Regions from separate parts of the Mesorhizobium sp. M4B.F.Ca.ET.214.01.1.1 genome, predicted to be linked through region 1. Evidence: predicted binding sites of a transcription regulator. Region 1 holds the regulator's gene; each other region holds the start of a gene.
What was found. Region 1 encodes PhoB, which activates phosphate uptake and scavenging genes when phosphate is short. Its sites were predicted from a motif close to TGTCATNNANCTGTCAT; they were not measured.
Positions count from the first base shown of each region.

Region 2: a site for PhoB is predicted at 999-1,015, ahead of EN857_RS12640 (esterase-like activity of phytase family protein). Genes of this name have one in related genera too.
Region 3: a site for PhoB is predicted at 1,213-1,229, ahead of EN857_RS25220 (acid phosphatase). Genes of this name have one in related genera too.
Region 4: a site for PhoB is predicted at 935-951, ahead of EN857_RS27425 (DUF1045 domain-containing protein). Genes of this name have one in related genera too.

Region 1 is NZ_SRUX01000018.1:139,547-141,745, forward strand. It holds gene phoU (phosphate signaling complex protein PhoU) at 1-422, shown strand, start outside; gene phoB (phosphate regulon transcriptional regulator PhoB) at 442-1,131, shown strand; gene EN857_RS29065 (ROK family protein) at 1,135-2,199, opposite strand, start outside.
Region 2 is NZ_SRUX01000005.1:225,411-227,609, reverse strand. It holds gene EN857_RS12650 (LacI family DNA-binding transcriptional regulator) at 1-550, shown strand, start outside; gene EN857_RS12645 (hypothetical protein) at 578-892, opposite strand; gene EN857_RS12640 (esterase-like activity of phytase family protein) at 1,104-2,199, shown strand, end outside.
Region 3 is NZ_SRUX01000014.1:85,278-87,476, forward strand. It holds gene EN857_RS25220 (acid phosphatase) at 1-1,197, opposite strand, end outside; gene EN857_RS25225 (adenylate/guanylate cyclase domain-containing protein) at 1,312-2,199, opposite strand, start outside.
Region 4 is NZ_SRUX01000016.1:161,478-163,676, reverse strand. It holds gene EN857_RS27430 (alpha-D-ribose 1-methylphosphonate 5-triphosphate diphosphatase) at 1-138, opposite strand, end outside; gene EN857_RS27425 (DUF1045 domain-containing protein) at 188-895, opposite strand; gene iolB (5-deoxy-glucuronate isomerase) at 1,046-1,858, opposite strand; gene EN857_RS27415 (DUF3329 domain-containing protein) at 1,873-2,085, opposite strand; gene iolE (myo-inosose-2 dehydratase) at 2,152-2,199, opposite strand, start outside.

The sequences.
Region 1 (2,199 bases):
AACGCATCGGCGACCTCGCCAAGAACATCGCCAAGCGCGTCGGCACCGTCGGTCTCAGCGTCACGCCGCGCGACCTTTCGCATTCCATCGACGGCATGGCGCAGCTGGTGCTGATCCAGGTGCAGGGGGTCATCGAGGAATATGCCGCCGCTGATGCCGCGGCGCTTGCCAAGCTCCGCAACGACGACGAGCGCATCGACGTTAAATACACCTCGGTGTTCCGCGAACTTTTGACCTACATGATGGAAGATCCGCGCAACATCACCGCTTGCACGCATCTGTTGTTCTGCGCCAAGAATCTGGAGCGCATCGGCGACCATGTCACCAACATCGCCGAGAACGCCTACTACGTGCTGACCGGCCAGCAACTGCCCGCCAATCGTCCGAAGCTGGACGAGACGGCGATGTCGGCGCCGGCCTGAGAAGAAGGGTGACGGGCCGATGATCGCGCCACGCATCATGGTGGTGGAGGACGAGGAGCCGCTGGGGGTGCTGCTCCGCTACAATCTTGAATCGGAAGGCTACCAGGTCGAGGTGGTGACACGCGGCGACGAGGCCGAAATCCGGCTGCAGGAAAACGTGCCCGACCTCCTGGTGCTCGACTGGATGGTGCCGGCGGTTTCCGGCATCGAGCTCTGCCGGCGCCTCAGGATGCGGCCGGAGACCGAGCGGCTGCCGATCATCATGCTGACGGCGCGCGGCGAGGAAAGCGACCGGGTGCGCGGCCTCTCCACCGGCGCCGACGACTATCTGGTCAAGCCGTTCTCGACGCCGGAGTTCATGGCGCGCGTCAAGGCGCTGCTGCGCCGCGCCAAGCCGGAAGTCCTGTCCAGCATGCTGAAGGTCGGCGACATCGTGCTCGATCGCGAGTCGCACCGGGTGTACCGCAAGAAGAGCGAAATCCGGCTCGGACCGACCGAGTTCCGCCTGCTCGAATTCATGATGCGGCATCCCGGCCGGGTGTTCTCGCGCAGCCAGCTGCTCGACAATGTCTGGGGCGAGACGATCTACATCGACGAGCGCACGGTCGACGTGCATGTCGGCCGCCTGCGCAAGGCGGTCAACAATGGCCGCATGCCTGACGTCATCCGCACCATCCGGGGCGCGGGCTACGCGATCAGGGAAGATTGACGCTCAGGCCACGTTCTTCCCGGTGGCGCCGCCTTTCACCTGCACGCCCGGCGCGAAAATCTCCTGGTCGACGAAGGTCAGTGCGCGCATGGCGCAGCCTTCGCGGATGAGCGGCAATTCGTTCGGCTCGGTGTCGAAGGAGATCGACTTCGAATGCTGGCCGCCGGCGGTCTGGGCGATCGCCTCGCGCAGCGCCGGCTCGATCAGATCGAAGGCGGCGGCGCTGACGCCGACCATGGCGACGGGAGCTGGATCGATCAGCGCGAACAGGCTGCCGAGGCCGAAGCCGAGCGCCTCGCCGGCCTTGCGGTAGGCCTGGCGCTCCGGGCCGTCGCCGGCGCGCGCCCTGGCGGCGAGCGAGCGCATGTCGGCGTCGCTGACATCGACCGGCTCGGCGTCCTCGCCCATCTGCTTGGCATTGCGCCAGATCGCATAGTTGCCGGCATAGGCCTCGACGCAGCCGCGCCGGCCGCAGCGGCAGAGCGCGCCGCCCGGCCGGTGGATCATGTGGCCGAATTCGCCGCCGGAGGAATGGGTGCCGGTGAACAGCTCTCCCTTCAGCACCAGCCCCATGCCGATGCCGTGCGAGAGCAGGATGGCAATGAAGTCGTCGCGGTACCGCTCGGGATCGCGCCACTGCAAGGCCACCGCCATCATGTTGCAGTCATTCTCCATCGTGGCCGGAACGCCAAATTCGGCTTCCAGAATGTCGGCGAAGGCGATGTCGGTCTGCGGCGTGATCGGCGACCACAACATGGCGCGGGCATGGGTGTCGGTGATGCCCTGGATGCCCATGGCGATGCGGGCGACGCCGCGGACGTCGAGGTCGGGATCCTCGAAACGGCGCCGGACGATGGCCACGCATTCGCCGATCAGCTCGTCGCGCGGCATGATCGCCGTGTCGAGGCGGCGCTGCTCCTCGGCAATGACCTGCCCGGCATAGTCGATGACGGCGACGGAAAGGAAGTTCAGCGACAGGACCACCGTCATCACCGCCGTGGCTTCCGGATTGAGGGCAAGCCCGACCTGCGGACGGCCGCGCTTCAGCGAAACAGCCTCGTTTGGCTT
Region 2 (2,199 bases), on a different contig from region 1:
GTCCTACCCTTCCCTCGACCTCGATTTCGAGAAGGCCGGCAGCGACGCCGTCGACCGGCTGGTGGCGCGCGGCCACCGCCGCATCGCCGCGGTCCGCCCTGCCCTCAATCTCAATTTCGGCTACCTGTTCCTCGACGGCTACCGCAAGGCCCTGAAGCGGCACGGCATCGAGGTCGATCCCGGCCTGATCGCCGACGGCTTCATCAACGAGGGCGGCGGCTACCAGGTGACACCGCGCGTGATGCTCTCCAAGGACCGGCCTACGGCGATCATCTACAACAACGACGCTATGGCGCTCGGCGGCTGCAAGGCGCTGGCCGAGATGGGCATCCGGCCCGGCCACGACATCGCCGTGACGGTCATCGTCGACACGCCGCTCTGCCGCTATTTCTCGCCGGCGCTGACCGCCTTCCGCCCGGCGCTGCAGCCCATGGGCCGGCGGTTGGCCGAGATGCTGCTTGCATCGCTCCCCGCCTTCGCCGGTCCGGAAGGCACGCGCATCATGCGCGAGGTCTGGCCGCTGGAACTGATCGCGCGAGAGAGCGACTGATAGTCGCCGAGTGTAGCCGCATCGACCTCAGTCCACTTTCTCCTCGCCCTTCTCGCCAGCCTTTACGATGTCGCCGGTCGTGAACAGGATTTCCTTCAGCTCTGCCCGCCAGTCCTTCTTCTGACGCAGCAGGAATTCGAGATTCATGCCGAAATGCTTGAACTCCTCGCCTTGCGCATTTTTCATGATGGCGCGCGCCTGCGCGTCCTTTTCCACCGACATGCGCTGCTCGTACCAGCTGATCGCCTCCGCCTCCTCGATCAGCGAAGTGATCATGCGGGCAAATGTCCGCACCTTCTGCGTCAATTCCTCCGCCGGCTCGTGATACTGATCGAAACCCATATGTCCTCCTGAGCCCATGGCTCGACCGACCATCGCAGGCGATGCCTGGGCTCGCCTGCAACGGTTGCGATTGGAAAATGGTTCCGGGGCACGCGCCGGCGCGGCCTGTCACGCAGGTATCATGTTCGAGTCCTAGACCGCTTGGCGGAAGGTGCCGGCGGCATGTCGATGCGACACCCGCTCCGGCATGCTCTGTCACAAGGGGATATCCATGAAACATCTCAACCGGACCGTTGCACTTGGCGCGGCACTTGCGCTGTTCACAGCCCTCACCCCGGCGCTCGCCGATGGCGTCGCCTATGTCAACAAGGGCCTGGTCGGCGTCGGCCGCATCCCCGCCAACCAGAAGGACAAGTTCGGCGAGACCTTCGGCTCCGGTTCCGGCATGGCGATCGACACCAAGGGCTGGGCGCGTGACGGCAACGCCTACAAGGGCTCGCTCTGGCTGCTGCCGGATCGTGGCTACAACGTCGTCGGCACCACCGACTATCGGGCCCGCCTCAACACCGTTTCGATCGAGCTTGCCCCGACCCCTCCGGGCGCCGCGCCCGCAGCCGGCCAGGAACAGTCGGGCGTCAATGCGACGCTCGCCGACACCCTGCTGCTCACCGACGACAAGGGCGTTGACGCCACCGGCCTCGACCCGCTGAACGGCGTCCGCCCCGCCGCCGGCGACATGCCGATCCTGCCGCAGGCCGACAATGGCAAGCTGGCGCTGGATGACGAAGCCATCGTGCGCCTGCCGGACGGCAGCATGTTCATCTCCGACGAGTACGGCCCTAACATCTATCGCTTCTCGGCCGAGGGCCGCCTGATGTCGGCCACCCAGCCGCCGGCGGCCCTGGTGCCAATGCGCCACGGCAAGCCGAACTTCGCCTCCGACAATCCGGGCCCGGGCGCCGCCGAGCCCGATCCGAAGGATCCCGAGACCGGCCGCCAGAACAACCAGGGCCTGGAAGGCATGTCGCTGACGCCGGACGGCAAGTTCCTGATCGCCGTGCTGCAGTCGGCGCCGCGCCAGGATGGCGGCGATTCCGGCTCGACGCGCCAGAACACCAGGGCGCTGGTCTATGACGCATCCGACCTCGCCCATCTCAAGCTGGCGCATGAATATGTCGTGCCGTTGCCCGTGTTCAAGGACGCCAAGGGCAAGACCAAGGTGGCGGCGCAGAGTGAGATCGTCGCGCTCTCCAACACGAGCTTCCTGATGCTGACGCGCGACAGCGGCAACGGCCAGGGTGTGAAGGGCGAAGAGTCGCTCTATCGCAAGATCAACATCGTCGACCTGTCCGGCGCGACCGACATCG
Region 3 (2,199 bases), on a different contig from region 1:
CTGGATGTCGGCATAGCCGGAATGCTCGTTGAGATTGCCCTGCGGCTTGTAGAAGGAGACCTGAGGCAGGGCGCCGTCGTCGATCGCCTGAATGAAGCTCACGCCAGCCAGCCCGGCGTCGCGCAGGTGTTCCCGCCTGGCCTCGGTGCCCGGCGCGTAGTTGGCGTAATAGTTGAACGGCTGGTGATGGTACTGGAAATTCGGGATCGGCGTGTGATTGCCATGGTCGAGCGTGTACTGCCAGGCGCCCGAGTACCATGCCCAGCTGACCTGCTTGAGACTGAGCATATCGCCGATGGTCGGCTCCGTCTGCGGCGGCAGCGTTGTCGGCTTGGACGGGTCCGCGAGGAGCGGATCGCCGCCGGGCGCCGGATCATTGCCGCTCGGCTGGTATGGCGGCTGCATTGTGTTCACAGCGTAGAAATCCGGCGTCAGATTGCCGTCGGAGACGAATTTCGGGATACCGTCGCGCACCGATTTCGGCGAATTGTCGGCGAGCTTCAGCGCTGTGCCGCCATCGTCCGTCACCGAAATCGACGGCTTGGCCGGGTTCTTGTCGGCATCCGCGTAGTAAGGCGCGCAGGCGCAGATCAGCCACTGATGGTTGAAAAAGGAACCGCCGAAACCGCCCATGAAGAAATGGTCGGCCAGCACGTATTTCTGCGCCACCGCCCACATGTCGGTCTTGGAGGCGTCCCAGTTGCTCATCGGCATGGCGCCTGAATCGGCCCAGGCTACGAACATGTCGTTCTTGCCGCCGTTGATCTGCATCTGGTTCTGGTAGTAGCGGTGCCAGAGATCGTGCGTTGCGACGCTGAGCGGAACGTTGAACCCCTTGGGGTCGTTCACGGTGAACGGCGCGTTCGGAAGGTGCTCGGTCATCGCCTGCGTCACCGGCGGCGTGACGCCCTTGGCGGTCAGCCCGTCCCAGACAGGCGGCAGTTCGGACAGCACGGATCCGTCACGGTCACGCTGCTGCAGGCTTTCCTTGCTTGCCTGGTCGATGCCCTCGGCTCCAGGGAAGTGACCATAGAGATTGTCGAAGGCGCGGTTCTCGGCGAAGATAACGACCACCGTTCCTATCTTGGCGATGTTGGCTGGCGGATCGCCGGGCTGCGCTGCGGGCGCGGGAACCGAAGCCGCAGCGCACAGGACGAGAGTCGAGGAAAACAGGGCGAGCCCATGGGATCGCTTCATCGTCATACCTCCGTGGTGCAAATGGGATGACACCAGCTTCGCGGCATATTGGCAATAGCTGCCGCGTTGGACGGGCAACGCCATGGGCGGCGGTCCGCCAATGGCCGGGCTGTTCTACGGCTGCCCGAGAGGCTGCGCCTCGCATTCCGGCAGCCGCACAGGTTTGGCGAGTTTCGCCAGCGCCTCGGGCTTGGCGCAAGACGGAAAGCCGGCGAGCGGCATCGTTTCGATAAACCGGCTGCGCTCACTAGTGCTCAAGCCGACTTCATTGATCATGCTCTCGACGGTCAGGTCGGGGTACTGCTTGAGAGTTTCCCTAACCGAAGCCTTCGCCTCATCCATCCGACCCAGAGCCGCAAGGGTGCCGCTAAACACCACCCACCTCCACTTGTCGTAGTTGTCAGGCGCCATGCGCTCCAGCATCTTCAACGCGTCCTCATACCGGCCGGCCATAAAATAGGCAGGGCCGAAGAAGTTGGACGTCCACATCGGATGGTTCGGGTCGAGCCGCCTGACCTGGTCGACCATCTGAGCGCCGCGTTCGGGTTCACCGAAGCGTGCCGCATAGCCGGTATAGAATGTCAGGATTTCGGACGAACCGGGAGCAAGACGGAGAGCCGTATCCAGTTCAGCCTTGGCACGGGCGATGTCGCCCTTGTTGCTGAGACTCATCCCAAACACGGCGTGTGCCTCAGCGTCGCCTGGATCGAGCCGCACCGCGCGTTCGGCCACATCGGCGGCCGCCTTGGTCTCGCTCTCGGGATTGATACCGAAGCCAGCCAATATGACGTGAGCATGGTAAAGTTCTACCCAGGCGCGGGCCAGCCCGGGGTCCAGCTCAATCGCGCGGTTGAGAAGCGCGATTGCCTCCTGCTCATCGGCTACGGTGATCTCTTCAATCTTCTCGGTCCCGAGCAGATAGTAGTCATAAGCATTCAGATTTTCAGGTCGTTTGCGTTTGGCCGCGGCCCGCCCGGCCGTTTGAATCAACCCTACGCCGCC
Region 4 (2,199 bases), on a different contig from region 1:
GCCGCCCATGTCCTCGCCGGCGCGGGCAGCGCCCGGGTCGATGGCTGCGATCAAGCCGTCACGCAGCACCAGCGAGCCCTCGACGATCTCGTCGGCAAGCACGATGCGGGCATTGGTGAGAACGGTCTCGGCGGTCATTTCAAATCGTCCTTGGTAATCAGGCAGTTTGGTCTCAAGCAGTTTGGTCTCAGGCAGTTTTCCGGGCCGGGCGGCGTCCTAGCGCGTGGTGGGACAGCACCATGAACGGGGCGCCCGGTTCGGTTTCGACGAACAGCGTCAGCGCATCGACCGGCACCGGCCGCAGCAGCACTTCCGTGAACAGGCTGTCGATTGCTGCGCGCAGACGAGGGCTTTCCTGTGACGCGACACGGCCGGACAGCGTCATATGAAAGCGGAAGGTCTCGAAGACGTAAGGGTAGCCCCATTGGCAGAGGTTGCGGAACTCGTCCGGCTTCAGCGAATCTGGGCTGCGGCGCTCGATCTCGGCCTCGGTCAGCGGCGCGCGGAAGCGGTCGAAGGCGAGCACCACATCGCCGGCGAAGCGGTTGAGCGCCGGCACCGGCGCTTGCGGCACCAGCGCGAAGAAACCGTCGATCTGGCCGACGATCAGGCGCGGGATGGTAACCGGCTGGGCCGCCTCGGCGAAGCTGTCGAGCGCCGCGCGCAGCGTGGCTTCGGTCTCGTTCTCAGCCAACCTGAAGGGCGCCTTCAGCGTCGCGTGAAAGCCGTAGCGGCGGGCCGAGGCGGTGTGGAAGGCTACTTCGGCCGCCGACAGCTCACCCACGGCCTCGACCGGCCGGGTGGCGGCGCCGAACGGGTCGCGTCCCAGCCAATTGGCGGCGATCCGCGCCAGCGGCTCGTCCTGGCTTGGGGTGAAATAGATGGCGTAGCGCATAAGAAGTCCTCGTCAGACCCGTTGCCATAGGTGATTTCCATGACGGATTGACGAAGCTTACGATGGTTTTCGGTGGCAAATCGGCCAGGCAGGTCCTTAGCCGACGATTCTTCCGTGCTGGACCAATGGCTTCAGCGCAATGCAGGAGGCTCAGGCCTTCATCAGCCATTCGTGCTCGGGCGCGTTGTGGAACTTCCAGGTGCGCTTCGGCCCGGCCATGACGTTGAGATAGTAGAGATCGTAGCCGTGGCAGGCGGCGCATGGGTGGTAGCCCTTCGGCACCAGCACCACGTCGCCGTCCTCGATCGCCATCGCCTCGTCCAGCTCGCGCTCGCCATTCCTGCCGGCGTCGGTATAGACGCGCTGGAAGGCAAAGCCTTGCGGCGGGTTGAGACGGTGGTAGTAGGTTTCCTCGAGATAGGACTCCGCGGGGGGATTGTCCCGGTCGTGCTTGTGCGGCGGATAGCTGGAGGTGTGACCGCCCGGCGTGATGACCTCGACCACCAGCAACGAGTCGGCCGGCTTGCCTTCGGGCAGAATGTTGGTGACGTAGCGCGTATTGGTGCCCTTGCCGCGCACCTCCTGGCCGAGATCCCGCGGAGCGATGACGCGGGCCGGCAGGCCGCCACCCAGGCCGGGCGCCGAACAGACGGCGAGTTCCAGCTCGGTATCGGCGGTCACTGACCAGTTGGACCCCTCGGGCACATAGACCGACCAGGGCTTGCCCTCGAACGGCGACATGCGCTCGCCGAGCAGGCCGAGATCCGTGCCGGCGGCGGACGCCTTGCCCTTGCCGGTGACGAAGACCAGGCAGACCTCGCGGTCGGCCGTTTCACCCGAAGCCGTCTCGCCCGCTTTCAGCCGATGAAGATCGAAGCCGACATAGGTCCAGCCGGCGCTTTGCGGCGTGACGTGGGCGACGCGGCCGTGGCCCTTGTCGGCCTTGACGAGCAGTTTGGACATTTTTGTCTCCTCGATCATTCCTTCGGTTCGGCCGGAGGCTTGGCCTCTTCGGCCGGCTTGTAGAGATAGAAGAACTGCCAGACGGCATAGCCGGCGAAGCCGAGCGCGATGACGCCCCAGAAAGGCGTGCCGGAAGCGAACTCCATCACCGACCAGGCCAGGCAGACAGCCACCACGGCGATGCGCCGCCACAGCGGCCGGAAGAAGGGATGCTCATAGTCTTTCATCGCGCGCCAATCCCGGATTTAGCCAAAGTGCATCAGATAGACCGTGCGCCCTGACTAATCCACCGTTCAGGCCGGAAAACCCTGCGTCTCCACCGTGTAGCCGGCGGCGCTCAT